Regions from separate parts of the Actinomadura rubteroloni genome, predicted to be linked through region 1. Evidence: predicted binding sites of a transcription regulator. Region 1 holds the regulator's gene; each other region holds the start of a gene.
What was found. The regulator LexA, encoded in region 1, represses DNA repair genes until DNA is damaged. The targets are predictions, from matches to a motif close to TCGAACANNTGTTCGA.

Region 1 (10,324 bases):
CGTCACACGGACGTCACACGACCACAATCTGTGGTTAATGATACCGCGTCGACTACTAGATGTTGTGGTCAACCGTAGGGCGCCGACGCACGCTACGCAACTCTGACCTGGCGTCCCGCGCGTAGACCCTGATCACATCGGACCTCGCGCGCACCATTCCGGCGTGTCGCGCCGGCGCAGCAACTTACTCCCGCCGCGCGGGTCAGCGGGCGGGGACCCGCAACCTGCTCCCGGGCTGGACGATCGACCCCGACATCCCGTTGAGGTCGCGGATCCGCCGGACGGTCGCGCCCGGGTCGCCGTGCGGGTCCGCCCGGACGGCGATGTCCCAGAGCGTGTCGCGCTCGCCCACGACGACCGTCGCGGTGCGGGCGGCGTCCCGGACGGGCCGGGGCCGCGGGCTCGGCGGCGTCCCGGCGTGCAGCGCGCCGGCGACGGGCCACAGCACGGCCAGCGCGACCCCCGCCGCGAGGACGCCGACGACGATCCGTCCGCGCCGCGTCAGCCGCAGCCCCGGCCGCCCCTCCGGCCGGCTCACGGCCCGCGCCTCGGCCCGGCGCACGACGCGGGGCGCCACGAACGCCGGGACGTCCGCCAGCGGTTCGCCGCGCCCGCCGATGATCAGTCGCAGATGCCCCCGGCGGCGCGGGAACCCCCGCCGCGCGCCGTCCTCGGGAGCACCGCGCTCCTCGTGCCCGGCGACGAGGCCGCCGCCGCACACCGCCACCTGTCCCCGCTGGAGCGAATCACCCATCTCTGCCCCTCCGCGACCGGTCCGCACCCGACGTTTCGAATGCATTTTCGATCGAACGTGTGTACGATGTTCTATCGCACGGCAGTGGGGGAAGGCGAGCATCTTCTTCGAACAATTGTTTGATCATCGGTCGTGGAGGCGGTAGCGTTCCCTGGACGAGGAGTGACGGATCCGACCGCCTGGAGGCGACGAGCGATGAGCAAGGCCCGGGAGCTGCCCGACGGTTCCGGCGAGGGAAGCGGGCTGACCCAGCGGCAGCGCATGGTCCTCGAGGTCATCCGCGACTCGGTCCAGCGGCGCGGCTACCCGCCGTCGATGCGCGAGATCGGGGAGGCCGTCGGCCTGACGAGCACCTCCAGCGTGTCCCACCAGCTCCGCACCCTCCAGCGCAAGGGCTACCTGCGGCGCGACCCGAACCGTCCGCGCGCGGTCGAGGTGCGGGTGCCGGGCGCGACGCCGGTGCGCACCGCCGAGGACGTCGACGGCGCCGAGCCGGCCGGGACGCGGCCCGCGCCCGCGTACGTGCCGCTCGTCGGCCGGATCGCGGCGGGCGGCCCGATCCTCGCCGAGGAGGCCGTCGAGGACGTCTTCACGCTGCCCAAGCAGCTCGTCGGCGAGGGCACGCACTTCCTGCTCAAGGTCACCGGCGACTCGATGATCGACGCGGCCATCGCCGACGGCGACTGGGTGGTCGTCCGGCAGCAGCCGGTCGCGGAGCAGGGCGACATCGTCGCCGCGATGATCGACGGCGAGGCCACCGTGAAGACGCTGAAGCACAGGGACGGCCATATCTGGTTGATGCCGCAGAACCCGGCGTATGACCCGATTCCGGGTGACGAAGCGTCGGTTCTGGGACGTGTGGTCGCGGTTCTCCGCAAGATGTGACGGGAGAATCCTGACATACCACGGCGTTCCCGTCCGGCGGACCGAAATCTTTCCCGCATTGACAAACCGTCCAGTGCGACGGCCCCGAACGGCCCCGTGATTCCGTCCCCGAGCACGGACACGCGAAAGCCCCGCCCGGACGTCCCGGACGGGGCTTTCGCGCGTGCTCAGCGGCGCGGCACGATGTTCACGATCTTGGGCGCGCGGACGATCACCTTGGCGATCTCCGCTCCGGCCAGGGCCTCCACGACCCGCTCGGACGCCAGCGCGAGCGCCTCCAGCTCGCCCGCGTCGATGCCGGGCGCCACGTCCAGCCGGTCCCGGACCTTGCCCGCGACCTGCACGACGCACGTCACCGACTCCTGGACGAGCAGCGCCGGGTCCACCGCGGGCCAGCCGGCCGTCACGACGGGCGCGGTGCGGCCCAGCCGCTCCCACGCCTCCTCGGCCGTGTAGGGCGCGAACAGCGACAGCAGGACGGCGACGGTCTCGGCGGCCTCGCGGACGGCCGGGTCGGCGGCGCCGGGCCCGGAGTCGATCGCGCGCCGGGCGGCCGAGACCAGCTCCATCAGCCGGGCGATCGCGACGTTGAACCGGGTGGCCTCGACCAGCCCGGTGACCTCCTCGATCGTCCGGTGCGTGACGCGGCGCAGCTCGCGGTCCCCGGCGGCGGGGTCGGCGCCGGGCGCGGACGCGACCTCGGACGCGACGCGGTGCACGCGCGACAGGAACTTCGCCATGCCCTGCGGGGACACGTCGGCCCAGTCGATGTCGTCCTCGGGCGGGCCGGCGAACAGCATCGCCAGCCGGACGACGTCCACGCCGTACTCGCCGATCTGCTCGCCCAGGTCGACGCCGTTGCCCAGCGACTTGGACATCGCCTTGCCGCCGTTGACGACCTGCCCCTGGTTGAGCAACTGCTTGAACGGCTCGGTGAAGTCCACCAGGCCCATGTCGTACAGGACCTTGGTGAAGAACCGGCTGTACAGCAGGTGCAGGATCGCGTGCTCGACGCCGCCGGTGTAGCGGTCGACGGGCATCCAGCGGCGGACGGCCTCGACGTCGAACGGCCCGTCGGTGTAGTCCGGCGAGCAGTACCGGAAGTAGTACCAGGACGAGTCCACGAAGGTGTCCATCGTGTCGGAGTCGCGCTTGGCGGCGCCCCCGCACTTCGGGCAGTCGACGTTGACCCACTGCTCGGCGGCGGCCAGCGGGGACGTCCCCTTGGGCGCCAGGTCCGAGCCGCGCAGGTCGTCGGGCAGCCGCACGGGCAGCTCGTCCTCGGGGACGGGCACCTCGCCGCACGCCGGGCAGTGCACGATCGGGATCGGGCAGCCCCAGAACCGCTGCCGCGAGACCAGCCAGTCGCGCAGCCGGAAGTTGACGGCGGCGCGTCCGGTGCCGCGCTCGGCCAGCAGCTCGACCGTCCGGGCGATGGCGTCGGCCTTGCCCAGGCCGTCCACCGGCCCGGAGTTGACCAGCGTGCCCTCGCCGGGCGTGGCGACGCCGGTCGCCGCGGGGTCGGGCGCGCCGGTGTCCACGACGACGCGGACCGGCAGCCCGAACTTCAGCGCGAAGTCCAGGTCGCGCTGGTCGTGCGCGGGCACCGCCATGATCGCGCCGTGCCCGTACTCGGCCAGGACGTAGTCCGACGCCCACACCGGGATCCGCTCGCCGTTCACCGGGTTCACCGCGTACCGGCCGAGGAACACGCCGGTCTTCTCGCGCTCGGTGGACAGCCGCTCGATCTCGCTCTCGCGCGACACCTCCTCGCGGTAGGCCTCGAACGCGGCGCGCTGCTCGGGCGCGACGACCTGCTCGGCCAGCGGCGCGTCGGCCGCGACGACCATGAACGTCGCGCCGTGCAGCGTGTCCGGACGCGTCGTGTAGACGGTGACGGGCTCGGCGCGGCCCTCGATGACGAAGTCCACGTCCGCGCCGGTGGAGCGGCCGATCCAGTTGCGCTGCATCAGCAGGACGCGCTCGGGCCAGCCGCCTTCGAGCTGGTCCATGTCGTCCAGCAGCCGGTCGGCGTAGTCGGTGATCTTGAAGTACCACTGGGTCAGGACGCGCCGCTCCACCAGCGCGCCGCAGCGCTCGCAGTGGCCGCCGACGACCTGCTCGTTGGCCAGGACGGTCTGGTCGTTGGGGCACCAGTTGACCTGCCCGCCCTTGCGGTAGGCCAGCCCGCGCTCGTAGAAGCGCAGGAACAGCCACTGCGTCCAACGGTAGTACTCGGGGTCGGAGGTGTGCAGGCGCCGCGTCCAGTCGAAGGACGGGGCGTAGCGCCGGAACGACTCGGCCTGGGTCTCGATGTTGGCGTACGTCCACTCGGCGGGGTGGGAGTCGCGCTTGATCGCGGCGTTCTCGGCGGGCAGGCCGAAGGAGTCCCAGCCGATGGGGTGCAGGACGTTGTACCCGCGCTGCGTCCAGTAGCGGGCGGACACGTCCCCGATCGCGAACGCCTCGGCATGGCCCATGTGCAGGTCACCGGACGGGTAGGGGAACATGTCCAGGGCATAGCGGCGCTCGCGCGGGTCGTCCGGGCCGCCCGCCCGGTGGGGCGCGAGCCGCGCCCAGCGGTCCCGCCACTTGTCCTGGACGGCCCGCGGGTCGTACCCGTCGGCCGCCTGGTCGTTGCGCGAGGTCTCGTCGCTGCTCACGTCGCTGCTCCACTGGTTCCGGTCGTTGAGGGGCCTGCACGGACATGCCCTGACATGAAAGAACCCCTCGCACAGGAGGGGTCGCCGCGCTCGCCGGGTAGGGCTCAGCGCGGCGGTCGAAGAAGGAGGGCCGTGGTCCGCATACAACAAGACTAGCGCAGGGGCAAGGCCGTCGCGCGGTCGATAACGGCCACCGAACCGACCGGATGGTCACAACCTTGATGTCAAGCAAGCACCACATATGGCGTCGGCCGCAACTTATGTATCAGGATGAGCACTACGGTTCGTACACTCGCCAGTAGTAACCGCCTGGTGACACCACCCGGTACGAGGAGTGCCATGCTCAATCTCTCCGTCCTTCTCGAAGACGCGGCCCGCGAGACGCCCGACCGGGACGCGGTCGTCCTCGGCGACACACGGCTTTCGTACGCGCTGCTGGACACGGTCGCGAACCAGGTGGCGAACCTGCTGGCGGCGCGCGGCCTGCGGCCCGGCGACAAGATCGCCCTGGCGTCGCCCAACGTGCCGTACTTCCCGATGGTGTACTTCGGGGCGCTCAAGGCCGGGGTGGTGGTCGTGCCGCTGAACGTCCTGCTGAAGCCGCGCGAGATCGCCTACCACCTCGCCGACTCCGAGGCGAAGGCGTTCTTCTGCTTCGAGGGGACGCCGCAGCTCCCGCTCGGCGAGGCCGGGTTCGCCGGCTTCCAGGAGACCGACGCCTGCGAGCACTTCTTCCTGATGCCCGCCGACCCGACCGCGACCGCGTCCCCGATCGAGGGCGCCGAGCCGTTCCTCGCCGCGATCGGCGGGCAGCCCGGGACGTTCGAGGCCGTCCAGACCGACGCCAACGACACCGCCGTCGTCCTCTACACGAGCGGCACCACCGGGCAGCCCAAGGGCGCCGAGCTGACGCACGGCAACCTGCTGATGAACGCGATCGTCTCCGACAGCCTGTTCGAGAAGACGCTGCACGACACGCTGCTCGTCGCGCTGCCGCTTTTCCACATCTTCGGGCAGACCTGCATGATGAACGTCGGCCTGTTCCGGCGCGGGACGCTCGTCCTGCTGCCCCGGTTCGACGCCAAGCAGGCCGTCGCGCTGATGGTGAAGGAGAAGGTGAACGTCTTCGCGGGCGTCCCGACGATGTACTGGGCGCTGCTGACCGACGACACCTCCCCCGAGGACGTGGCGACGATCCGCGACAACCTGCGCGTCGCGTCGTCGGGCGGGTCGGCGCTGCCGATGGAGGTCCTCAAGGGGATCAAGGCCAAGTTCGACGTGAGCATCCTGGAGGGCTACGGGCTGTCGGAGACGTCCCCGGTCGCGTCCTTCAACCGGCCCGACCGCGAGCAGCGGCCCGGCTCGATCGGCCTGCCGATCTGGGGCGTGGAGATGAAGCTCATCGACGACGAGTGGAAGACGATCGAGGGCGAGGGCCCCGGCGAGATCGCCATCCGCGGCCACAACATCATGAAGGGCTACTACAACCGTCCCGAGGCCACCGCGGGCGCGATCCGCGACGGCTGGTTCCGCACCGGCGACGTCGCCCGCCGCGACGAGGACGGCTACTACTACATCATCGACCGCTCGAAGGACATGATCATCCGGGGCGGCTTCAACGTGTACCCGCGCGAGCTGGAGGAGGTCCTGATGACGCATCCGGACGTCTCCCTCGCCGCGGTCGTCGGCGTCCCGCACGAGTCGCACGGCGAGGAGATCAAGGCGTACGTGATCCGCACGCCCGGCGCGACCGTCACCGAGGACGAGCTGATCGCCTGGGGCAAGGAGCAGTTCGCCAACTACAAGTACCCGCGCATCGTGGAGTTCCGCGACGAGCTGCCGATGACCGCCACCGGCAAGATCCTCAAGCGCGCGCTGCGCTGATCCGCCGCGGTCCGGGGACGACGGCGCGGTCCCCGGGCCGCTCAGCCGGTGTACGGCAGCCGCTTGATGCCGTTGACGAAGGCCGACTCCAGCCGGTCCGGCGCGCCCGTGGCGCGGACGTCCGGCAGGCGCCCGAACAGCTCGCGGAACAGCACGGAGACCTCGCGGCGGGCCAGGTGCGCGCCGAGGCAGAAGTGTGGGCCGGGACCGCCGAAGCCGACATGCCCGGACGTGTCGCGCAGGATGTCGAACCGCTCGGGCTCGGGGAAGACCGACTCGTCCCGGTTCGCCGACCAGTAGTAGAGCACCAGCTTGTCGCCCGCGGCGACGTCGTGGCCGTTCAGCGTCGTGTCGCGGGTCGCGGTGCGGCGCATCCAGATCACCGGCGAGACGTACCGGACGATCTCCTCCACGGCCCCGCCGATCCGTCCCTCGAAGTCCGCCAGCAGCAGTTCCCGCTGCTCGGGATGTTGGGTGAACAGGTCCAGGCCGTGCGCGATGGCGTTGCGCGTCGTCTCGTTGCCCGCCACGACGAGCAGGATGAAGAACGAGCCCAGCTCCTGGTCGGTCAGCGACTCGCCGTCGATGTTGGCGTTGACCAGCGCGGACGTCAGGTCGTCGGCGGGCTCGGCGCGGCGGCGCGCCGCCAGGTCCTCCACGATGGCCTTGAGCGTCTGCGCCGCGTCCAGCAGCGCCACCACGATCCGGTCGGGCTCGCCGAGCGGGATGAACTCCGCGTCGTTGCCCGCCAGGATCGTGTTGGACGCCGCCAGCACCGCCGCGTGGTGCTCGGCGCCGATGCCCATGAGGTCGCAGACGATCGTCAGCGGGAGGCGGGCCGCGACGTCCGCCACGAAGTCGCCGGTGCCCTCGCCCGCCGCGACGCCGGCCACGAGCCGTGCGGCGACCTCGCGGACCTGCTCGTCGAAGCGCCGCACCATGCGCGGCGAGAACGCGCGCGACACGATCCGGCGGATCTTGGCGTGCCGGGGGTCGTCCATGCTGATCATCGAGCCGAAGTACTCGTGCATGTCGCCCGGCATGTCCGGAATGCTGATCGCGCCCCGGCCCGAGCAGAAGTCCTGCGGCCGGCGCGACGCCTCGACCACGTCCGCGTGCCGCGTCACCGCGTAATAACCCGGGCCGCGCGGGACGACGAAGACCTCGGGCTCCTCGAACCGGGGCAGCCGGGGCTCGCCGCGCAGCGCCGCGAACGCCGCGTGCCGGTGCTCGTGCGGCGCCCGCCAGAACGCCCAGTCGGTCAGGTTCACGTCCGCGGCCCGCAGCTCGTCCATGATCGTGAACGTACCCCGGGACGCGGCGGCCGTCAGCCCCCACAGCGGGCGCGGGGGGCGTGCCCCCGCGCCCGCCGCCGCGTCAGACCCCCCAGTCGGGACGCAGCGGCATCCGCGCCCCGCCCTCGTCGTCCACCTTCACGCCGAGCGTCTGGTGCAACTGGATCCAGTTCTGCTCGAACCCGAGGACGCACCCGGCCATGTAGACCCGCCACACCCGCGCGGTGCCCTCGCCCACCTCGGCGACGGCCTCGTCCCAGTGGTCGTCCAGGTTCCGGCACCAGCCGAGGAGCGTCCGCGCGTAGTGCTCGCGCAGGTTCTCCTGGTGCCGGATCTCGAAGCCCGCGTCGTTCATCTGCTGCTGGATGAACCCCGGGCCCTCCAGCTCGCCGTCGGGGAACACGTACCGGTTGATGAAACCGCTCTGCTTCATCGACGGCGCGAGGTTGTCCGGACGGGTGATGGTGTGGTTCAGCATCCGGCCGTACGGCTTCAGCTTCCCGTACAGGAACGAGAAGTACGACGGCAGATTCGCCTTGCCGATGTGCTCGGTCAGGCCGATCGAGCTGACGGCGTCGAACCCGGACTCGGCAACGTCCCGGTAGTCCATGTGCCGCACTTCGGCCAGCTCCGACAGGCCCCGGTCGGCGATGGCCTTCTGCGCCCACTCCGCCTGCTGCTTGGACAGCGTCACGCCGAGTGCCTTGACGCCGTACTCCTTGGCGGCGTGCATCACCATGCCGCCCCAGCCGCAGCCCACGTCCAGCAGCCTCATCCCCGGCTTCAGGCCGAGCTTCTTGGCCACCAGGTCGTGCTTGTGGAACTGCGCCTCCTCCAGCGTGGAGTTCTCCTCCGGGAAACAGGCGCACGTGTACGCCATCGAAGGACCGAGAACCCACTCATAGAAAGTGTTGGAAACGTCGTAGTGGTGGGAGATCGCCTGCGCGTCCCGCCGCTTGGAATGCCGCAACCACGCCGGGACCCGGCTGAACGGCGCCTCCTGCGGCGGTGGCGGGAGCCGGCGCGACACCGCGCCGCGCAGCAACGGGTCCCCGAGGACGCCCCCGACGATCCGCAGCTTCTCGCGCGGCGTCACGTCGCCGAGCACCTTCTGCATCGTCGACAGGGCCGTGTACATGTCGCCGCTCACGTCGACCATGCCGCTCACGTACGCGCGGGCGAGCCCGAGCGCGCCCGGCGAGTGCACGAGATACGACACCGCGTACGGGGAGCGCACGTCGAACCGGATGTCCGCGCCCGGATGCCCCGAGCGCGACCCGTCGTAGGCCGCGAACTCCACTGGCGCCGCAGGCCCGGCCAGGCGCTCGAAGACCTTGGCCAGCGTCATCTTTCTTCCTCCTGTCTCCACGCCCCGCCGAGGCGACGGGATCGCGCCGGCCCGCGCGGGACCGGCCCCTCCCCAGGCGCGGAACGCCTCAGCGCCCGCGCACGCACTTGTCGTAGAGGTCCAGCAGCCGCTTCCCGGGGTCGTAACCCGCTTTCAGCCGCTGGTAGGTCTCCCCGTCGTAGTGCCGCCAGAACTCGTCCCGGCTGTAAAAAGCGGTCGAGTAGAGCGATTTGTGCCCGTCGAGGGCCGCTACCTCACGCTCGATGAGCCGGTTGTGGTATTCGGGGATCTGGCCGGGGGGCAGCCGCACCGTCCCCCAGAAACCGGCGTTGACGTACGTCCGGCCCGGCTCCAGCGGGTACAGCGGCCAATTCTCGCGGGCGCGCAGCGGGCACAGCCAGATCGGCGCCATCCCGACCTTGGCGTGGAAGAAGTCCAGGAACTCCGGCAGCCGTCCGACCGGCACCTCGATGTCCTGGATGACGTCCTCGCGGGGACGCAGCCCGCGCCACCGCTCGATCCGCGCGATGACCTGGTAGCGGCGGTCGTAGGCGACGAGCTTGCGGTAGACGTCCGAGCGCTTGGCCCGGTCCGGCCAGACGCGGCGGACGAGCGGGTTCTGCACCCCGAACGCGCCCGAGCACCAGAACCAGTCGGTGTCCCAGCGCCAGATGTAGTCGCGGACGGTCAGGAAGTCCACCGAGCGCTGCTGGATCGAGCGGTAGTAGATGTTCTGGCCGGTGTAGTCGGACGTGTAGGGCGCTTCGTCGGTGAAGAAACCGAGGGTGAGGTACTGCTCGTCGGCGCTGAAGACCGTGCCGTCCAAAAAGTCGACGGTCTCGCCCTCGTGGACGCCGCTCGCGACGAGTTCGTCCATCGCGCGGCTCAGCGCGTCGGCGTCGGCGAACCGCAGGTGCCGCAGCTTGACGTACGGCTTCACCGGCACCAGGTCGATCTTCAGGCGGAGGCTGTAGCCGAGCGTGCCGTAGGAGTTCGGGAAACCGTAGAAGAGGTCGCTGTGCTCGTTGTCGCGCGTGGCGACGACGACCTGCCCGTCGCCGGTGAGGATCTCCAGCTCCCGGACGCCCTCGTGCGGCAGGCCCAACCGGAACGACGTCGACTCGATGCCGAGGCCGGTGACCGCGCCGCCGAGCGTGATCGTCTTGAGCTGCGGGACGACGGTCGGCATGAGGCCGTGCGGCAGCGTCGCGTCGACCAGGTCCTCATAGGTCGTCATGCCCTGCACCTGCGCGGTGCGCGTGTCGGGGTCGACGCTCAGCACGCGGTCGAAACCGGAGACGTCCAGGCCCGGGGCGTCGGACGGGTCGCGCCACCGGAACAGGTTCGAGGTCCGCTTCGCCAGCCGGATCGGCTGCCCCTCCGGGATCGCCGCGTACGAGCGGCGCAACGCCTCGACCGCCTGTTCGTGATCACCGTTGACCAGCAGGTCCGTCATCTCACCCTCCCCGTGACAGTAAACCGGTCATCCCATGTA
Region 2 (10,324 bases), on a different contig from region 1:
GCCGGTACTTCGTGCTCGACGAGGCGACGATCCGCCGCCATGTCGGCATCATGGTCGACCCGGGGATCATGCCGCGGCAGCTCCGGAAGATCGCCGACGAGGTGGAGTCCGACGATCGGCTGACCGTCCGCGTCATCCCCTTCTCGATCGGCTCGCACAAGGGCGTGGAGAGCACGTTCACGCTCATGGAGTTCGATTCCAGTCTGAGCGACGTCCTCTATCTGGAGGGCGGCCGGGCGGCGAGCGCCCTGTTCGTCGGCGACGAGGACCGGGTCGCCAACTACCGGGACGCTTTCGAGGAACTCCTCGAACTGTCGCTCTCCGCCGAGCGTTCCGTCGCGCTGCTGCGCGAGGCGGCCGACCAGCTCATGGCCTGACCGCGACACTCGGCCCGCGAGGAGGTGGGAGCCCCGACCAGCCCAAAAGCCGCTCGGCCGCATAGCGACGAACTGATCTTGTGGTGGGCCATAGGCGGGAGAACCTCGACCGCCTACACTCGTGGACGAGAAATCATCCACAAGGTCGTGGTTTGCTGCGCCCTGCCTGAATCCGACCTTGTGGATGTTGGTCACTCGGTCGCCGCGTCGGGCGGGGCCAGCCCGCCATCGACGGATGGAGGGTCGCCGGATGGTCGAACAGAGCAAGGACGTTTCCAGGCTCGCTTGGCGCAAGTCCACCTGGAGCGATGAAAATGATTGCGTCGAGGCCGCGCGGTGCGAGGCTTCGGTTTTGGTGCGTGATTCACGGAATGTCCTCGGTGGAGTTCTTGAGGTTTCCGTCCCGCAGTGGCGTGATCTGCTGCGGTCCCTTCGCGGTGCGTGACCGCGTGACCGGGGCCGGTACGGCTGGTGCTCCGGCTCGTCCGGCCGTCTTCGGTCCGCGGTGACGGTTCCGGGTCGATAAGCCTCCCGCCGCACGGACGACCGGGGGTCCCGGTACGTTCCGGACCCCCGGCGCGCGCGATCCGGCCGGACGGCCGGCGCCTACCCTGGACGCGTGGACGATCTCGCGACCCGGCTCGCGGCGGCGCTGCCCGGCGTCCTGCGGACCGACCTCACGACCCGGGCCGCGTACACCTCCGACGCGTCCCTCTACCGCAGGCTCCCCGCCGCCGTGGCCGAACCGCGCGACGCCGGTGACCTGGCCGCAGTGCTCGCGCTCGCCGCGGACGAAGGGCTGCCCGTCACGCCGCGCGGCGGCGGCACGTCCATCGCCGGGAACGCGATCGGTTCCGGCATCGTCGTGGACGTCTCGCGGCATCTCGACGCCGTCCGGTCCGTGGACCCGGAGGCCCGGACGACGGTGGTGCGGCCCGGCGCCGTCCTGGACGACCTGCGCGCCGCCGCCGGACGCCACCGCCTGACCTTCGGCCCCGACCCGTCGAGCCATTCCCGCTGCACGCTCGGCGGAATGATCGGCAACAACGCGTGCGGATCGCACAGCGTGGCCTGGGGCGTGACGGCGGCGAACGTCGAGTCCGTCCGGCTGATGCTCGCCGACGGCCGCGAGCTCCACGCCCGGCGCGGCACGAGCGGCGACGCGCGCACCGACGCGGAGCTGATCCGGCTCCGCGACGCCCACCTCGGCCCGCTGCGCACCGAACTCGGCCGGTTCAGCCGCCAGGTCGCGGGCTACGGTCTGCACCACCTTCTCCCCGAGAACGGGTTCGACGTCGCGAAGGCGCTAGTCGGCGCCGAGGGGACGCTCGGTTTCGTCACCGAGGCGACCGTCAAGCTCGTCGCGGCCCCGAAAGCGCGGGCGCTCGCGGTGCTCGGCTTCCCCGACGTCTTCGCCGCCGCCGCGCTCGCTCCCGTCGCCGTCCGCGCGGGAGCGTTGACGGTCGAAGGCATGGCGTCCGACCTGCTCACGGCGTTGCGGAGCCAGCCGGGCCGGAGCGGAGCGGGCGCGGACCTGCCGCCGGGCGGTGGCTGGCTGTACTGCGAGGCGGGCGGCGACACGGCCGCGGAGGCGCGCGAGGCGGCGGAGGCGATCGCGGCGCGCGTCCGCGCCGAGGCGTCCGGCATGACGGCGGTCGTCGTGGACGATCCGGCGCGGACGCGGGCACTCTGGTGGATCCGCGAGGCGGGCGCCGGCATCGTGACCCGGCTGCCGGACGGCGGCGAGGCATGGCCCGGCTGGGAGGACTCGGCCGTCCCGCCGGACCGGCTCGCCGACTACCTGCGCGACCTGTACGCGCTGATGCGCGAGCACCGGCTGCGGGGCGTCCCGTACGGCCACTTCGGCGAGGGCTGCCTGCATCTGCGGCTCGACTTCGCGCTCGGCGACGCGCCGGGCGTCGCGCGGTACCGGGCGTTCATGGCGGCGGCGGCGGACGATCGTCGCGGCGCACGGCGGGACGGTCTCGGGCGAGCACGGCGACGGGCGGGCGCGCTCGGAACTGCTGCCGACGATGTACTCGCCGGAACTGCTGCGGGCGTTCGCGGCGTTCAAGCACGTCTTCGACCCGGACGACCGGTTCAACCCGGGCGTCATCACGAACCCGGAACCGCTCGACGCGGGCCTGCGCCCCGGGCCGGGCCGGGACGCGCTGCCGATCTCGCCCGCGCACGCCCTGACCCGCGACGGCGGTTCGTTCGCGGCGGCCGTCCACCGCTGCGTCGGCGTCGGATCGTGCCGCGACCTGCGCGGAGGCGCGATGTGCCCGTCGTTCAAGGCCACCCGCGACGAGGTCCACTCCACGCGCGGCCGCGCCCGCGTCCTCGCCGAACTGCTGCGCGGCGAGACGCTGCCGGACGGCTGGCGGTCGGAGGAGGCCCGGGACGCGCTCGACCTCTGCCTGTCCTGCAAGGCGTGCGCGAGCGACTGCCCGGTCAACGTGGACATGGCGACGTACAAGGCGGAGTTCCTGCATCGCCACCACGCGGGACGGGTCCGTCCGCTCGCGCACTACTCGATGGGCTGGCTGCCGGTCTGGGCGCGGGTCGCGACGGCCGTGCCGGGGGCGGGCGCGCTGCTCGCCCGGCGTCCGGTCGCGGCCGTGGCGAAGCGGCTGGCCGGCGTCGAGCCGCGCCGCGAGATGATCCGCTTCGCGCCGCGGACGTTCCGGAGCTGGTTCCGCGAACGTCCGGCGGCCGGCGCGGGACGTCCGGTCGTCCTGTGGCCGGACACCTTCACCGACCACATCGAGCCCGGAGTGGGACGCGCGGCCGTCGAGGTCCTGGAAGCGCTCGGACACCGGGTGCTGGTGCCGCCCGGACGCGTCTGCTGCGGGCTGACCTGGCACTCCACCGGGCAGCTCGGGGTGACGCGGCGCGTGCTGCGGCACACGCTCGACGTCCTCGGCCCGGCGTTGGACGCCGGTCTGCCGATCGTCGGCCTGGAGCCGTCCTGCACGGTGATGCTCCGGGACGAGGCCCGCGAACTGCTTCCGGACGACCCGCGCGCCGCCGCGCTCGGCGGGCTCGTCACGACCCTGGCGGAGATCGTCGCCGGTCATGACGGAGACTGGCCGTTCACCGAGCTGGACGCGTCCGCTGTCGCGCAGGTCCACTGCCACCAGGAGGCGAAGGGGACGTACGCGCCGGACCTGGCCGTGTTCGAACGCCTCGGCGTCCGTCCGGACGTCATCGGTTCCGGCTGCTGCGGGCTCGCCGGGAACTTCGGCTTCGAGCCGGGCCACTGGGACGTCTCGCAGGCGTGCGCCGAGCGGGAGCTGTACCCGAAGGTCCGCACGGCGGCGGACGGCGCGCTCGTCCTCGCCGACGGCTTCTCCTGCCGCACCCAGATCGCCCAGGGAACGCCGCGTCGCGCCCTGCACCTCGCCGAGGTTCTGCGCGGCGCGCTGCCCGATCGGTGAACAATCGCCGGGCCGGGCGTCTCCTCGGTCAGATTCCGTCAAGCGCCGGACGCCCGCGAACGCGGCCCGTCAGTATGTGAGCGCGGCCCGTCATCGACGGTGCCACAGCCGCCGGCCGGGAGCCGCCGACGACCCCTCGGCCCCCGGCCGGCTGTATTTTCCGCTCGCCTCGGTCAACTGACGTTGGCCGGACGGAACTGGATGCTCACGCGGGGGCCGAGCGGACGGGCGCTCTTCGGGATCGCGTGCTCCCAGGTCCGCTGGCAGCTTCCGCCCATCACCAGCAGGTCGCCGTGGCCCGGTTCGTACCGGCGCGCGGGGCCGCCCGACCGGGGGCGCAGCAGCAGTGGACGCGGCGTCCCGAGCGAGACGATCGCGACCATCACGTCCTCATGGCGCCCCCGGCCGTACCGGTCGCCGTGCCAGGACACGCTGTCGCGATGGTCGCGGTAGAGGCACAGCCCGGCCGTGGCGAAAGGCTCGCCCAACTCCTCGGCGTAGTGCTCGTCCAGCAGCCGCTTCATCTCGGCGAGCGCAGGGTCGGGCAGCGGCGCGCCCGCGCGGTAGAAGGCGAGACGACGCGGCACCGCGACGACCCGGTCGTACATGCGGCGTTGTTCGTCCCGCCACGGAACGGTCTCCACCAGCCGCTGGAAGAGCGCGTCGGCGCCGCTGATCCAGCCCGGCCGCAGGTCGATCCAGGCGCCGTCGGTCAGCGGGACGCGCCGCACCGACGAGCCCAGAGACCCGACACCGACCTCATCGGCATCCAGAAGTGACGCTTGGAACATAGACCCCAGGCTACCCACCGAGTCAAACATGTGTTCGATTCGCGGCGGTGCCCGTGCGACACCCGGTGCCCCACGGGGGAGGGCACCGCGGTGCCGAGGGGACGGGCCGGATGAACACCCGGTCATGACCCGTCCCGTCGATCGAAGATGACGGGGGTGCCGCTGTCAAGATTCCCCCGGGAGAGGGAAACGGACACGACGTGCGGGGGAGGCTCAAAGCCTTGCCCGGCGGGCATCGTGGGCGCCATGGCGGTGACGAGAACGGCCGGTGCGGCGCTGGTCGGGGCGGTTTTCTACGGCGGCGTCCGCGTGTACTGGAACGCGGGGCACTTCCCCGGCCGGATGTCGCCGGTCGGGCCGGACCTGGTCACGATCAGCGGCTGGGGCTCGGTGGCGCTGTGCCTCGCGGCGGCGCTGGCGGTCGCGGCGACGGGCACGCGGCTGCCGCGTCCGCTCGTGGTCGCCGCGGGCTGGGGGACGGCGGCGGCGCTGGCGGGGGCCGCCGCGATGCTGCTGCTCGACGTCGTCGGGGGCGTCCTGCCGGGCCTCGGCATCGCGTTCTACCCGGTCGGCGCGCTGAGCCGGGCGGCGTGCGCGGCCGCGGCGGTGCTCGTGGCGCGGACGACGCTGCTCTACCAGCGCCGCACCAGGCCGGGCCGCCGTCTGCTCGCACCGCTGGAACGCACGCCGGGCTGGGCGTACGTCGCGGCGTACGCGGCGATGGGGGGATGCCTCACCCGGATCGGCGCGCAGGCGTGGGTGGGATTCGACGAGACGCCGCTGGCGTCGGGCGTCTCGGCGGCGCTGTTCGAGGCCGGGTTCCTGCTCGGCGGGACGCTGCTGCCCGCCGCGCTCGTCCACCGCTTCGGCCGGGTGTGGCCGCGCCGGGTGCCGGGCGCGGCCGGACGGCGCGTGCCGCGCCCGCTCGTGCTGTGGCCCGGAGCGGCGATCTCCGCCGGGCTCGTCGTGTACTTCGGCGTGATGACGGTCCAGATGGTCGGGGAGCGCCTGCGCGGCCGCAATCCGTTCCCGCCCGGCGACGGCCTGGACCTGCCCGAGACGTTCTTCTGGATCGCCGTCCCCGGCTACCTGCTGTGGGGCCTCGGCATGGCCGTCGCGGCCTTCGCCTACGCCCGCACGTCCGCGCCGGGAGAACGCGGCGTCAGCGCAGCCACGACGCCGGATCGCCGCCGGGCTCCGGTGAACGCGGAAGACGGACGTCGAACACGGCCCCCGGGCCGTCCGGCGGCGCGGTGACGGCGATCGTCCCGCCGTGCAGCCCGACCTGCTGCGCCACGAGCGTCAGGCCGAGTCCCGACCCCGGACTGCCGGGCCGCCGCCGGAACCGGTCGAAGACCGTCCGCCGGGCGGGCTCGGGAACGCCCGGCCCGTGGTCGCGGACGCGCAGCGCCAACCCCTCCGGCGATTCGGTCAACGTGACCTCGATCGCTGCTCGGCCGTCCGCGCCGACGCCGTGGACGGCCGCGTTGTCGATCAGGTTGTCCAGGATCATCCGGAGCCCCTCGGGCCAGCCGCGCACCGTCCCGGCGTCCGGGACGTCGACGGTGATCGAAGCGCCGTGGTGACGGCGGCGCGCGTCCTCGACCGACGCCTCGACGAGATCGGGCAGATCGACGGCGGCGAGGCTGCGCGGGTCCAGCAGCTCACCGCGGGCGAGCTGCCGCAGCATGGTGATCAGCCGGTCCATCCGGGCGTGCTCGGCGGCGAGGTCCGCGACGACCTCGGCGCGGTCGGCGGCGCTGATGCCCGGATGGTTCACCAGGCCGAGGTTGGTCCCCATGCTGGTCAACGGCGTGCGCAGCTCGTGGGCCGCGTTGGCGGCGAACGCCCGGGCCGTCTCCAGCGCCGCGCCCGTGCGGCGCACCGCGTCGTCGCCGCGCTCCAGCAGGTCGTTGACGAGACGCGCCAGCTCGTCCACCTCCACGGTCCCGGACGCGGTCGCGAGCCGCCGCCCCGCGCCGGGCGAGCGGCCGATCGCCGCGGCCTGCCCGCGCAGGACGGTCAGCGGACGCACCGCGAACCGCGCCAGCCCGAAGCCGGCCAGCGCGCCGGCGCCGGCGGCCGCGAGCGTGATCGCGATCAGGCGCCGCCGCAGCAGCGTGATCCGCGCGCTCACCCGGCTCTCCGGCTCGAACACCCACAGGCGGCCGACGTTGCCGCGCGCGCCGAGGTCGGTGGCGACGAACCGCCAGCGCCGCCCGCCGGACACGATCGTCGCCGGGCCGGCTCCTTCGGGACGGACGCCCGGCACGCTCCCGACGAGCAGCGGCTCGCCGACGCGCGGCACCAGGGACACGCCGCCGGAGCCGTCGTCGCCCGCCGCCCCGCTCACCCGCTGCTGCGCGCGCTCGGGGGGCGACATCGGCGTCCGCCGGGACTTCTGCGCGTAGGTCGTCGCGGTCGGGACGAGCCCCTGCAACCGGACGGCGAGCTGCCGGTCCCGTTCGGCCTTCAGGTCGTGGGAGGCGAGCCGCAGGACGAGCAGCCCGGCCAGCAGCACCAGCACCGGCACGAGCACCGCCGTGATCACGGAGAACCGGGTGGTCAGCCTCATGCGCCGGCCTCCCGCAGGACGAACCCGACGCCGCGCACGGTGTGGATCATGCGCGGTGTCCCGTCCGTCTCCAGCTTGCGCCGCAGGTAGCCGACGAAGGTGTCCACGGCGTTGCTGGTGACCTCGAAGTCGTAGCCCCACACGCGGTCCAGCAGCACCGAGCGGGACAGGACGATCCCCGCGTTGCGCGCCAGCGTCTCCAGCAGGGCGAACTCGCGGCGCGTCAGCTCGACGGGTCGTCCGCCGGCCGTCACCCGGCGCGTGTCGGGGTCGAGGACGAGGTCCCCGACGCGGACGAGCCGTCCCGGCGCGGGCCCGGCGCGCCGCAGCAGCGCCCGCAGCCGCAGCGCCAGCTCGGTCAGGTCGAACGGCTTGACCACGTAGTCGTCGGCGCCCGCGGCCAGGCCCGCGACCCGGTCGGCGACCTCGTCCAGCGCCGACAGCATGAGGATCGGGACGTCCACGCCGCGTTCCCGCAGCGTCCGGCAGACCTCGATCCCGGACAGGTCGGGCATCGAGACGTCCAGCACGATCGCCTCGGGCGGTGTCCGCTCGGCGGCGGCCAGCGCGCCGCGTCCGCCGTCCGCGCTCTCCACGCCGAAGCCCTCCAGGGCCAGGCCCCGGCGCAGAGCGCGCAGGATCGCCGGGTCGTCATCGACGGCGAGAATCCGGTACGGCGCGTTCACGACACTCCTGACCTGCGGCGACGACCATCAGGGTGCCACAGGGTTCACGGTTGGTCGGCCATCTCGCGTTCGCCCTGCTGCGCGGCGGTTTCGGCGTCGTTCACGGCCTTCTGCAACTCGGGCGGGACCTGGTCCGTGCGAGCGGCCGGGCCGTGGCTCGGCGGCGCCGCGTCGGGGCCGCCGCCCGTCCCGCACGCCGCGACCGGACCGGCCGCGAGCGCGAGGACGAGGGCGGCCCGCGCCGCGCGGCGCGCTACTTCTGCGTCGCGCACCACGTCTGCGCCTTCGTCAGGCCCTGGTCGCGGAGCTTGAGGACCGCGAGCCGGTTCTGGCGCAGCGCGATCCGCTGGTCGATCAGCGCGGCCCGCTGCGGGTTCTTGGTCCGGACCTTGTCCGCGCGGGCTTGCAGCCAACGCACCGATCCCCGCTGGTCCGGCCCGCCCGAGATACGGCCGGTCAGCTTGTCGACGCGCTTGGAGACCCGGTCCACACGCGCGCAGAACTTCGCGACGTGCTTCGCCGTCTTCGGCGCGGCGGTCGGCTTGGCGGTGGGACCGGTGTCGGCGACCGCCACCCCGCTCGTCCCGGTGAGGACGAGCGCGAGCGCGGCCCCCGCCAGCAACGTCTTGCGTGCCATGTCGAAACCTCCGTGTCGGTCGGAACAACGGTGACGGTAGGAGGCTTCTTTGGCAGAACTCTGTGGGCGGACGGGTAACGCTCTCCCCAAGCCCGCGCTCCTCCGCCGAGCAGCGGGTACGACCTCGGGAAACACCCGCCGACGAAGGACGGACGATGCCCCGGGGACGCTGTTGATCGCCGCGTTCCTCGCGCTGTCGGCCGCCGCCGCCAACGCGCTGGCATCGGTGCTCCAGCGCAAAGCCGCGCGGACCGCCCCCGCCGCCCACACGTTCCGCCTGTCGCTGTTCGCCGACCTGCTCCGCGATCCCGGCTGGCTCGGCGGCATCGCGGCGCTCATCGCCGCGTTCGCGCTCCAGGCGGCGGCGCTGTCGATGGCGGGACTGACGCTGGTCCAGCCCGTCCTGTCCGCCGAACTGCCGATCACGATGATCCTGCTCGCGGCGGTCGCGCCGTGCGGGCTGCGGGGCGTCCCGTGGACGGGCGTCGGGCTCCTCACGGCCGGGCTCGTCGGGCTGCTCGTCGCGGCGTCGCCGCGCGCGGGCGTTCGCGAGCCCGGGACCTGGAGCTGGATCGTCGCGTGCGCGATCTGCGTCGGCGGCGTCGCACTTCTCGTCGTCGCGGCGCTCGTCGCCCGGGGAGCGGTGCGCGGCGTCCTGTTCGGAGTCGCGTCCTCGGTGAGCTTCGCGCTCACCGCCGCCCTGATGAAGGAGGTCACCGAGCTGTTCGGCGACGGGCTCGCGGCGACGGTCGCGTCCTGGGAGCTGTACGGGATGGCGGCGGCCGGGCTCGGCGCGCTGTTCCTGCTCCAGAACGCTCTGCAGAGCGGATCGCTCGTCGCGGTTCAGCCTGCTCTGACGGTCACCGATCCCGTCGCCAGCATCCTCCTCGGGATCGGCCTGTTCGGAGAGCGCGTCCGCACGGGCCCGTGGGTGGCCGTAGAGGTGCTCGGAGTCCTGCTGATCGCGCTCGGCAGCATCGGGCTGTCGCGGTCGCCGGTGCTCCAGCGGCACCACGGCGTCACGACGAAGCCGTGACGACCTTCTCGGCGGCGGGCGCGTCGAACAAGGCGTAGGCCCGTGCGACCTGGCGGTCTCGCGTGGACGGGTCGGCCAGGCCGTCCAGAACGTCCAGCAGTTCGGCGGGGGTTCGCGCGTAGACGCTGACGCCGCTGTCGGCCATCGCGCGCGCTCCGTCCCGTCCGTGGCCGGGGATCGGACGGTAGGAGACCACCGGCAGCCCCCGCGCGAACGCCTCCCGGCAGCTCAGGCCGGCCGCGTTGTCGACGAACGCGTACGCGCCCGCCATCAGATCCGCGAGGTCGTCCCGCCAGCCGAGGACGAGCCCTGCGTCCGCGCCGCGCAACCGCCGGATCAACCGCTCGTTGCGTCCGCACAGCACGACCGGGAGGTACCGGCCCGACCGGGCGAGGACCCGCATCGTCTCCGCGACCTCGCCGACGCCCCACGACCCCGCCGACACGAGCACCGGGCGATCCCGGGGCCGGAACTCCGCGACGGGCCGCGCGTCCCGGCGGAACTGCGGGCGGACCAGCGGCGCGCAACCGGTCGCCGGACGGCCCGTCGCCGCCGTCACCGTCCGCGCCGCCGCCTCGTCCGGGCACAAGTAGCGGTCGTTGCCCCGATGCAGCCACAGCCGGTGGACGGCGAAGTCCGTGACGAGCACGAACGACGGCGCCGGCAGCCGCCCCGACTCACGCAACCGGCCGGCGACCTGGGCCGCGAGATGGAACGTGGACACGACGGCGTCCGGCGGGCGGCCGTGCAGCGCCCGGTCCAGCCGCGCCGCCATCCACACC
Region 3 (10,324 bases), on a different contig from region 1:
TGCGTTCTCTTGCTCGCACGGGGTGTTCCCCGCCCGACCCTACCGAATGGCCGGGCCGCTTCCCGACAGGGGAGGCGAGGGATATCGGGGGGTGAGGCCCCCTCCCCCACCTGGGGGATCGGACTGTCACCCGCCAGGGTCTAGACCTTTGTGTCTAGACCATTGGACAGGGTTCCCGCCGCTACCGGCAAGGACGCCGGGCACAGCAAACACGGCGTCAGATTTGTTCCGGTATGCGGCTGAGTGCGCCGCAACGCGGCCCCGCCGGGAAAAGTGGCGGTGATCACCGGGCGCGACCACCGCCCCGGTTGCGGCCCCCGCCGCCCGCCGGTAACGGACGACCGGAACCCCGGAGATCAGGGGGCGAGCATGTCGGCGGTCAGGTTCGCCTCGGTGCCCGGGAGGCCCTGGTCGCTCGCGCGCTTGTCGGCCATCGCCAGCAGCCGCCGGATCCGGCCCGCGATGGCGTCCTTGGTCAGCGGCGGCTCCGCGAGCTGGCCCAGCTCCTCCAGCGACGCCTGCTTGTGCTCCAGCCGCAGCCGCCCCGCGCTCACCAGGTGCTCGGGGGCCTCCTCGCCGAGGATCTCCAGCGCCCGCGCCACCCGCGCGCCCGCCGCGACCGCCGCGCGGGCCGACCGCCGCAGGTTCGCGTCGTCGAAGTTGGCGAGGCGGTTGGCCGTCGCCCGGACCTCGCGGCGCATCCGCCGCTCCTCCCAGGCCAGCACGCTGTCGTGGGCGCCGAGCCGGGTCAGCAGCGCGCTGATCGCGTCGCCGTCCCGGACGACCACCCGGTCCACCCCGCGCACCTCCCGCGCCTTGGCGTGGATCTTGAGCCGGCGCGCCGCGCCGACCAGCGCGAGCGCCGCCTCCGGACCCGGGCAGGTCACCTCCAGCGACATCGACCGGCCCGGCTCGGTCAGCGACCCGTGCGCGAGGAACGCGCCCCGCCACGCCGACTCGGCGTCGCACGCCGCGCCCGCCACCACGTGCCGGGGCAGCCCCCGCACCGGACGGCCGTTGTTGTCGATCAGGCCCGTCTGCCGGGCCAGGGACTCGCCGTCGCGGAAGATCCGCACGACGTAGCGGTTGCCCTTGCGCAGCCCGCTCGGCGCGAGCACCACGACCTCCGAGCCGTGCCCGAACACCTCGGCGACGTCCCGGCGCAGCCGCCGCGCGGCGACCCCGGTGTCGATCTCGGCCTCCACCACGATGCGGCCGCTCACCAGGTGCAGGCCGCCCGCGAAGCGCAGCAGCGTCGAGACCTCGGCCTTGCGGCAGCAGGGCTTCAGCACCTGCAGCCTGCTCAGCTCGTCCTTGACCACACCGGTCATCGCCATGAGATGAACCCTCTCCCCCTGTCCGGACTCCCAGCAGTGTGGCCGAAGTCGGCCGCGCGGGTCGTCACTGCGCGAATATCTGTACGAAGGCTTGGGCCAGCAGGGCGGGATCATGACGCGGCGCGCCGCCGGGGTCGGCGACGTCGGCGAGGACGAGCCGGCCGCCGAGCGCGGCGACGGCCTTGTCCAGCGCCTCGGCGTCGTCCACCACGCCCCGGTCGGCGAGGACGACGTCCACCCGCAGGTCGGGCGCGTGGGCCTGGAGCACTTCCAGATGGTTCTGGGGGGAGAAGTCGTCGGTCTCGCCCGGCTGCGGGACGAGGTTCAGCGCCACGATCCGGCGGGCGCGGGTGCGCGCCAGCGACCGGGCCAGCGCGGGGACCTTCAGGTGCGGCAGGACGCTCGTGAACCACGACCCCGGGCCGAACACCACCCAGTCCGCGTCGTCCACGGCGGCCAGGGCCTCGGGGCACGCGGGCGGGTCGGCCGGGACGAGGTCGACGCCGAGCACCGTCCCCGCCGTGCTCGCGCACGCCACCTGGCCCTTGACCCGCGTGACCACCCCGGGCCGCGCCGGGTCCGCGCCGCGCACCTCGGCGACGATGTCCATCGGGACCGCCGCCATCGGCAGCACCCGGCCGTGCGCGCCGAGCAGCCGCCCGACCCAGTCCAGGCCCTCCACCGTCGAGCCGACCGGGCCCCCGCGCTCGGCGAGCAGCTCCCACAGCGCCACGATCAGCAGGTTGCCCACCGCGTGGTCGTGCAGGACGCCGCCGCTGCGGAACCGGTGCTGCACCACGTCCCGCCAGGTCTGGCCCCACTCGTCGTCGCCGCACAGCGCGGCGAGGGCCATCCGCAGGTCGCCCGGCGGCAGGACGCCCAGCTCGGCGCGCAGCCGTCCGCTGGACCCGCCGTCGTCGGCGACCGTGACGATCCCGGTCAGCCGGTCGGTGACCCGCCGCAGCGCCGACAGCGCCGCGTACAGCCCGTGCCCGCCGCCGAGCGCCACGACCCTCGGACCCGTGAGCGGACCCGCATCCTGACCTGAGCCCGGGCCTGGAACCTCCACCGTGCCGTTCGTCTCCTCGTCCCCGACCCGTGCCGGGTCACTGCTCACTCACGGCCGAGGTCACGATGGGCGACCTGTACCTCGATGCCCTCGTCCCGCAGCCGTGCGGCGATCTGTTCCGCCATGGCCACACTACGGTGTTTGCCGCCCGTACATCCCACGGCGAGCGTCACGTAGTGCTTGCCCTCCCGGTCGTACCCCGCGGCGAGCAGGCGCAGCACCTCGGTGTAGGCGTCGAGGAACTCCTTGGCGCCGCTTTGCCCGAGGACGTAGTCGCGGACGTCGGCGTCCCGCCCGGTCTTCGGCCGCAGCTCCGGCACCCAGTGCGGGTTCGGCAGGAACCGGCAGTCGACGACCAGGTCCGCGTCGACCGGGAGCCCGTACTTGTAGCCGAACGACACCACGGTCGCGCGCAGGCTCGGCCCGCCGGTGTCGGTCCCGAAGAACGACACGATCTTGGCGCGCAGCTCGTGGACGTTGAGCCCGCTGGTGTCGATCACCAGGTCGGCCTCGGCGCGCACCTCGCGCACCAGGTCGCGTTCGCGCGCGATGCCGTCCACCAGGCGCCCGTCGCCCTGCAGCGGGTGCGGACGGCGGACGCTCTCGAAGCGGCGCACCAGGTCCGGGTCGCCCGCCTCCAGGAACACCACCCGGGGATGGACGCCCCTGGCCTCCAGCTCCGCGATGGCCGTGTGCAGGTCCTCGGTGAACGCCCGGCTCCGGACGTCCACGACCACCGCGATCCGCGGCACCGCGTCCTTCACCCGGCCGCCGAGATCGGCCATCGTCGCGAGCAGGCCGGGCGGCAGGTTGTCCACCACGAACCAGTCGAGATCCTCCAGCGCCTTGGCGGCGGTGCTGCGCCCCGCGCCCGACATGCCCGTCACGATCACGATGTCCGGCACGTTGGTGTCCGTCGTCATTGTGCTTCCCCCGTCAGCCGTCAGAACCCCGTGCGTCCCCACCGGACCCCGGCCGCCCTCCGGCGGCCGGGACCGTCCCGCCGTGCAGCGCCGCCGCGATCGTCTCGGCGCTGCGCGCCCCGATGCCCGGCACCTCCGCGATCTGCTCGGGCGTCGCCGCGCGCAGCCGCTTCACCGACCCGAAGTGCTTGAGCAGCGCCGTCCGCCGGGCCGGGCCGAGCCCGGGGACGCCGTCCAGCTCGCTCGCCGTCATCGCCTTGGACCGGCGCTGGCGGTGGAACGTGATCGCGAACCGGTGCGCCTCGTCGCGCACCCGCTGGACGAGGTACATGCCCTCGCTGTTGCGCGGCAGGATCACCGGGTCGTCGTCCCCCGGCAGCCACAGCTCCTCCAGCCGTTTGGCGATGCCCGCGACCGCGACGTCCTCGACGCCCAGCTCGTCCAGCGCCCGCTGTGCCGCCGCGACCTGCGGCGGGCCGCCGTCGACCAGGACGAGGTTCGGCGGGTAGGCGAACTTGCGCGGCCGGCCGGTCTCCGGGTCGACGGGGCCGTGCGCGCCCACCTCGGTCTCGTCGGGGTCGCCGAGGACGTCCAGCTCGCCCGTCTTCTCCCGCTCGGCCAGATAACGGCGGAACCGGCGAGTGATCACCTCGTGGATCGAGCGGACGTCGTCCTGCCCCTCGACCGCCTTGATCGTGAACCGGCGGTACTCGGACTTGCGGGCCAGGCCGTCCTCGAACACGACCATCGACGCGACCACGTTCGTGCCCTGGAGGTTCGACACGTCGTAGCACTCGATCCGCAGCGGCGCGTCGTCCAGCTCCAGCGCGTCCTGGATCTCCTGGAGCGCGCGGCTGCGGGTCGTGAGGTCGCTCGCGCGGCGCGTCTTGTGCTGCTTCAACGCCTCCAGCGCGTTGCGCTCCACCGTCTCCAGCAGGGTCTTCTTGTCGCCGCGCCGGGGCACGCGCAGCCCCACCGGGCCGCCGCGCTGCTCGCCGAGCAGCTCCGCCATCGCCGCGTGGTCGGGCGGCAGCTCGGGGACGAGCACCTCGCGCGGGATCCCCTGCCCGTCCTCGGCCTCGGCGTAGATCTGCATGAGGAACTGCTCCACGAGGTCGCCGGTGGTGACGTCCTCCACCTTGTCGACCACCCAGCCGCGCCGGCCCCGGATCCGGCCGCCGCGCACGTAGAACACCTGGACTGCGGCTTCCAGCTCGTCCTGCGCGAACGCGACCATGTCGCAGTCGGTGCTGTCGCCGAAGACGACCGTCTGCTTCTCCAGGGCCCGCTCCAGCGCGCGGACGTCGTCGCGCAGCCGGGCCGCGCGCTCGTACTCCTGCGACGCGGCGGCCTCGCGCATGTCGCGTTCGAGGCGGCGGATGAACCGGGTCGTGTTGCCCGCCATGAAGTCGCTGAACTCCTCGGCTAGCAGCCGGTGCTCGTCCGGGGAGACCCGCCCGACGCACGGCGCCGAGCACTTGTCGATGTAGCCGAGCAGGCACGGCCGGTCGAGCTGGTGCTGCCGCTTGAACACCCCCGCGCTGCACGTCCGCACCGGGAAGACGCGCAGGAGCTGGTCGACGGTCTCGCGGATCGCCCACGCGTGCGAGTACGGCCCGAAGTAGCGGACGCCCCGGCGCTTGGCCCCCCGCATCACCATGACGCGCGGGAACTCCTCGTTCAGCGTCACCGCGAGGTAGGGGTAGGACTTGTCGTCGCGGTACCGGACGTTGAACCGGGGGTCGAACTCCTTGATCCAGGAGTATTCGAGCTGGAGCGCCTCGACCTCGGTGCCGACGACCGTCCAGTCCACGCGGGCGGCGGTCTGGAGCATCGTCTGGGTGCGCGGGTGCAGGCCCGCGAAGTCGGCGAAGTAGGAGTTCAGGCGGGACCGCAGGCTCTTGGCCTTGCCCACGTAGACGACCCGCCCGCCCGCGTCGCGGAAGCGGTAGACGCCGGGATCCTCGGGGATGGATCCCGGTGCGGGTCGGTAGGTCGCCGGATCTGCCACGCTCGCAAGCGTAGTCGGCGCCGCCGACAATCGCGGCTCCCCGGCGGGCCGCCGGGGAGCGGCCCGCCGGACTCCGCGCTCAGGCGACGACGATGGCGTCGCCCTTGACCTGCACCGGGTACTCCTTCAGCGGCCGGTTCGCCGGCCCGTGCTGCACCGACCCGTCGGCGATCTTGAACTCGCTGCCGTGGCACGGGCAGTGGATCGCCCCGCCCGTCACCTTGTCGGTGAGGCAGCCCTGGTGGGTGCACGTCGCGTCGAACGCCTTGTAGGTCCCGGCCGTCGGCTGGGTGACCACCAGCTTCGCCTGCTGGTTGATCACCCCGCCGCCGACCGGGACCTCGGCGGTCTTCGCGATCTCGGTCCCGCGCAGTTCGGTCGCGGACTTGGCGGGCTTGTCGTCGCTAGGGCCGCAGCCCGCCAGCACCGCCGCCGCGCCGAACGCCCCGGCGCCGCACAGCACCGTCCGCCGCGTCGCCGGTGTCCCGGCCGTCACATCGTCGTTCATGGGACACATGATCCTGCACGCGGGGCGCGGAACGGGATCAGAGGCCCATCTTGGCGAGGAACTGGCCGGTGTGGCTGGCCTCGACGCGGGCGACGTCCTCCGGGGTGCCGGTCGCGACGACGGTGCCGCCGCGCGAGCCGCCCTCGGGGCCCATGTCGACGATCCAGTCCGCCGTCTTGATCACGTCCAGGTTGTGCTCGATGACGAGGACGGTGTTGCCCTTGTCCACCAGGCCGTTCAGCACGCCGAGCAGCTTGCGGATGTCCTCGAAGTGCAGGCCGGTCGTCGGCTCGTCCAGGACGTAGATGGTGCGTCCGGTCGAGCGCTTCTGCAGTTCGGCGGCCAGCTTCACGCGCTGCGCCTCGCCGCCCGACAGCGTCGGCGCGGGCTGCCCGAGCCGGACGTACCCGAGCCCGACGTCGTTCAGCGTCTTCAGGTGCCGGTGGATCGCGGTGATCGGCTCGAAGAACACCGCCGCCTCCTCGATCGGCATGTCGAGGACCTCGGAGATCGTCTTCCCCTTGTAGTGGACCTCCAGCGTCTCGCGGTTGTAGCGCGCCCCGTGGCACACCTCGCACGGCACGTAGACGTCCGGCAGGAAGTTCATCTCGATCTTGATCGTGCCGTCGCCGGAGCAGTTCTCGCACCGGCCGCCCTTGACGTTGAACGAGAACCGGCCCGGCTGGTAGCCGCGCACCTTGGCCTCGGTCGTCTGCGCGAACAGCTTGCGGACGTGGTCGAACACGCCGGTGTAGGTCGCCGGGTTGGAGCGCGGGGTGCGGCCGATCGGCGACTGGTCGACGTGGACGACCTTGTCGAGCTGGTCGATCCCGGTGACGCGGCGGTGCTTGCCCGGGACGGTCCGGGCGCCGTTGAGCTGCTTGGCCAGCGAGTTGTAGAGGATGTCGTTGACCAGCGTCGACTTGCCCGAGCCCGACACGCCGGTCACGGCCGTGAGCACGCCGAGCGGGAACGACACGTCCACGTTGCGCAGGTTGTTCTGCTGCGCGCCCTTGACCGTGATCTCGCGGCCCTTCTGGCGCGGGCGGCGGACCTCGGGCCTCTCGATCGTCCGGCGGCCCGACAGGTACGCGCCGGTCAGGGACCGCTCGCTGGCGCGCAGGTCCTCCACCGTGCCGGACACGACGACCTCGCCGCCGTGCTCGCCCGCGCGGGGGCCGATGTCCACGATCCAGTCGGCGGCGGCGATGGTGTCCTCGTCGTGCTCGACGACGATGAGCGTGTTGCCCATGTCCCGCAGCCGCAGCAGCGTCTCCAGGAGCCGGTGGTTGTCGCGCTGGTGCAGGCCGATCGACGGCTCGTCCAGCACGTACAGGACGCCGACCAGCCCGGAGCCGATCTGGGTCGCGAGGCGGATGCGCTGCGCCTCGCCGCCCGCCAGCGTCGCGGACGCGCGGTCGAGCGTGAGGTAGTCCAGGCCGACGTCCAGCAGGAAGCCGAGGCGCGCGTTGATCTCCTTCAGCACGCGCTCGGCGATGTGCTTCTCGCGCTCGTTCAGCTCCAGCGACAGCAGGAACTTCGCGCACTCCCCGATCGGCATCCCGGCGATCTCGGCGATCGACCGGCCGCCCATCGTGACGGCGAGGACGTACGGCTTGAGCCTGGCCCCCTCGCACGTCGGGCACGGGATCTCCCGCATGTAGCCCTCGAACTTCTCCCGGCTGGAGTCGCTCTCGGACTCGGAGTGGCGGCGCTGGATGTAGGGGATCACGCCCTCGAACGCGGTGTAGTACGACCGGGTGCGGCCGTACCGGTTCTTGTAGCGGACGTGCACCTGCGTCTCGTGCCCGTTCAGGACGGCCCGGCGCGCCTTGAGCGGCAGCTTGTGCCAGGGCGTCCCGAGGTCGAAGCCGAGCGCGTCGCCGAGGGCCGCCAGCAGCCGCAGGAAGTAGTCGCTGACGTGCCCGCCCGACCACGGCTGGACGGCCCCGTCGGCGAGGGACAGCTCGGGGTCGGGGACGACCAGCTCCGGGTCCACCTCCATGCGGGTGCCGAGGCCGGTGCAGTCGGGGCAGGCGCCGTAGGGCGAGTTGAAGGAGAAGGAGCGCGGCTCCAGCTCGTCGAACGACAGGTCGTCGTAGGGGCAGTAGAGGTGCTCGGAGTACATCCGGGTGCGGTTCTCGTCGTCCTCGGCGAGGTCCACGAAGTCGAGGACGATCGTGCCGCCGGACAGGCCGAGCGCGGTCTCCACCGAGTCGGCGAGGCGCTGGCGCGCGGACTCCTTGACCGACAGCCGGTCCACCACGACCGAGATGTCGTGCTTCTCCTGCTTCTTGAGCGTCGGGGGCTCGTCCAGCCGGACGGTCGCGCCGTCCACGATCGCCCGCGAGTAGCCCTTGGACTGCAGCTCCCGGAACAGCTCCAGGTACTCGCCCTTGCGGCCCCGGATCACCGGCGCGAGCACCTGGAAGCGGGTGCCCTCGCCGAGCTCCAGCACACGGTCCACGATCTGCTGCGGGGCCTGGCGGCTGATCGGACGGGCGCACACCGGGCAGTGCGGGTGCCCGATGCGCGCGTAGAGCAGGCGCAGGTAGTCGTAGACCTCGGTGATCGTCCCGACGGTCGACCGGGGGTTCTTGCTCGTGGACTTCTGGTCGATCGACACGGCCGGGGACAGGCCCTCGATGAAGTCGACGTCCGGCTTGTCCATCTGGCCGAGGAACTGCCGGGCGTAGGCCGACAGCGACTCGACGTACCGGCGCTGCCCCTCGGCGAAGATCGTGTCGAACGCCAGACTCGACTTCCCGGAGCCGGAGAGCCCGGTGAACACGATCATGGCGTCCCGCGGCAGGTCGAGCGAGACGTCCTTCAGGTTGTGCTCGCGTGCTCCACGCACGATGAGTCGGTCATGCACGGCGGTGGCTTCCGGTTCTCTGGTGGGGCGCCGACGGCGCGTCGGCGCGCGTCCCGTTCACGGCGGCGAGGAGAGACTCCCCCGCCATAGCTAACAGCGGCATCGGCCGCTTCATTTCGACCGTACACGTGTTCGAACACCACTTGCCACCGGAACGGGCGCGGGGCTCGTCCCGTCACAGCCGCGCCCGGCCCTCCCGCAGGTCGTCGGGGGTGAGCAGCCAGCACAGGTCGCGGCCGGTGTCGCCGGGGGCCGCGGGCGGACGCTCGACCGTCCGTTCGAGCAGGAACCCGAGCCGGCGCGCGACCGAGGCGCTGGAGTCGTTGGCCGCGTCGCACCGGATCTCGACGCGCTCGACGCCGGGGTCGGCGAACGCCGCCCGGACCAGCGCCGCCGCGACCCGGGTCGCGATGCCCCGGCCGGTGTAGGCGGAGTGGACCCAGTAACCGATCTCACACGTCACGGGCGGGCGGACGTGCAGGACCGTGCCACCGAGCACCGGAGCGCCGTCCCGGTCGCCGCCCGCCGCGAAGATCCCGTAGGCGAACTCCGTCCCGTCGGCCCAGAGGCGGTCCCGCTCGGCGAGGTAGGCCGCGTGGTCGGCCTCGGCCGGCAGGTCCGCCGCCCAGGCCATCCACTCGTGCAGTTCGGCGAAGGACTCCTTGACGGCCTGGTCGAGGGCGCCGGCGTCGGACGGCCGCCAGCGGCGCACGACGAGGTCGTCCAGCACGATCCGTTCGGGCGGCCGGTCGGTGAGCGGTGCGGCGTCCATTCCCCCATCGTGCACAGCGGCCTCCCGAGTCGCGACCCATTAACGGCGGTCCCACCGCACTTCCCGGGGAACGATCTCTCACACCGCTGGAACGCTCTCTTCCGCTCGGGCACCGGACGCGCGTGATTTTCCGCACCGTACGCCGCGAACGGGACGCAGCCGGGGACGCGGCGGCGCGGGCGATGCGCGAGGATGGGCGCTGTCCGCCACGGGACCTCGACGGGAGGGACGATGACCTACACCGGAGACGTCGCGGTCGGCGGCGCGCCCGGCGTCCGCGAGCTGCCCGGCCTGACGATCACCAAGGCCGCGGTCGGTCCGTACGACAACAACGCCTACCTGCTGCGGTGCGCCGCGACGGGCGAGCAGCTCCTCATCGACGCGGCCAACGAGGCGTCCCGGCTGCTCGGCCTGCTCGGCGGGGGGCCGCTCGCGCGGATCGTCACGACGCACCGCCACCAGGACCACTGGGAGGCGCTCGCGGAGGTGGTCGCGGCGACGGGCGCGCCGGTCACCGCGCACCCGTTCGACGCCGAGCCGTTGCCCGTCCCGGTGACGGCGCCGGTCGAGGACGGCGACACGTTCACGTTCGGCGCGGTGACGCTGGAGGTGATCCACCTGCGCGGCCACACGCCGGGGTCGATCGCGCTGCTGTACGACGCGGACGGGTCGTCGTCCGGGCACCCGCACCTGTTCACCGGGGACAGCCTGTTCCCCGGCGGGGTCGGGAACACCTGGGGCGACCCGACGCGGTTCGCGCGGCTGCTCGCGGACGTCGAGGAGCGCGTGTTCGACCGCCTCCCCGACGCGACCTGGTTCTATCCGGGCC

Region 2: BTM25_RS05585 (alpha-ketoglutarate-dependent dioxygenase AlkB) is a predicted target of LexA. The motif match lies at 4,631-4,646, and genes of this name have one in related genera.
Region 3: uvrA (excinuclease ABC subunit UvrA) is a predicted target of LexA. The motif match lies at 8,844-8,859, and genes of this name have one in related genera.

The regions. Positions count from the first base shown of each region.
Region 1 is NZ_MTBP01000004.1:18,455-28,778, reverse strand. Features, by position in the region: gene BTM25_RS24385 (LysM peptidoglycan-binding domain-containing protein) at 203-754, opposite strand; gene lexA (transcriptional repressor LexA) at 950-1,639, shown strand; gene leuS (leucine--tRNA ligase) at 1,807-4,302, opposite strand; gene BTM25_RS24370 (long-chain-fatty-acid--CoA ligase) at 4,642-6,186, shown strand; gene BTM25_RS24365 (cytochrome P450) at 6,228-7,481, opposite strand; gene BTM25_RS24360 (class I SAM-dependent methyltransferase) at 7,564-8,829, opposite strand; gene BTM25_RS24355 (FAD-binding oxidoreductase) at 8,918-10,285, opposite strand.
Region 2 is NZ_MTBP01000001.1:1,261,272-1,271,595, forward strand. Features, by position in the region: gene BTM25_RS05570 (helix-turn-helix domain-containing protein) at 1-377, shown strand, start outside; gene BTM25_RS05575 (DUF397 domain-containing protein) at 628-822, shown strand; partial or broken gene BTM25_RS30220 (FAD-binding oxidoreductase) at 1,150-2,262, shown strand; gene BTM25_RS30225 ((Fe-S)-binding protein) at 2,336-3,817, shown strand; gene BTM25_RS05585 (alpha-ketoglutarate-dependent dioxygenase AlkB) at 3,991-4,608, opposite strand; gene BTM25_RS05590 (hypothetical protein) at 4,855-5,865, shown strand; gene BTM25_RS05595 (sensor histidine kinase) at 5,771-7,183, opposite strand; gene BTM25_RS05600 (response regulator transcription factor) at 7,180-7,869, opposite strand; gene BTM25_RS05605 (hypothetical protein) at 7,914-8,144, opposite strand; gene BTM25_RS05610 (hypothetical protein) at 8,123-8,506, opposite strand; gene BTM25_RS05615 (DMT family transporter) at 8,679-9,542, shown strand; gene BTM25_RS05620 (MGDG synthase family glycosyltransferase) at 9,526-10,324, opposite strand, start outside.
Region 3 is NZ_MTBP01000006.1:167,387-177,710, forward strand. Features, by position in the region: gene whiA (DNA-binding protein WhiA) at 357-1,337, opposite strand; gene BTM25_RS28815 (gluconeogenesis factor YvcK family protein) at 1,402-2,346, opposite strand; gene rapZ (RNase adapter RapZ) at 2,451-3,329, opposite strand; gene uvrC (excinuclease ABC subunit UvrC) at 3,343-5,340, opposite strand; gene BTM25_RS28830 (Rieske (2Fe-2S) protein) at 5,420-5,848, opposite strand; gene uvrA (excinuclease ABC subunit UvrA) at 5,886-8,723, opposite strand; gene BTM25_RS28845 (GNAT family N-acetyltransferase) at 8,899-9,495, opposite strand; gene BTM25_RS28850 (MBL fold metallo-hydrolase) at 9,727-10,324, shown strand, end outside.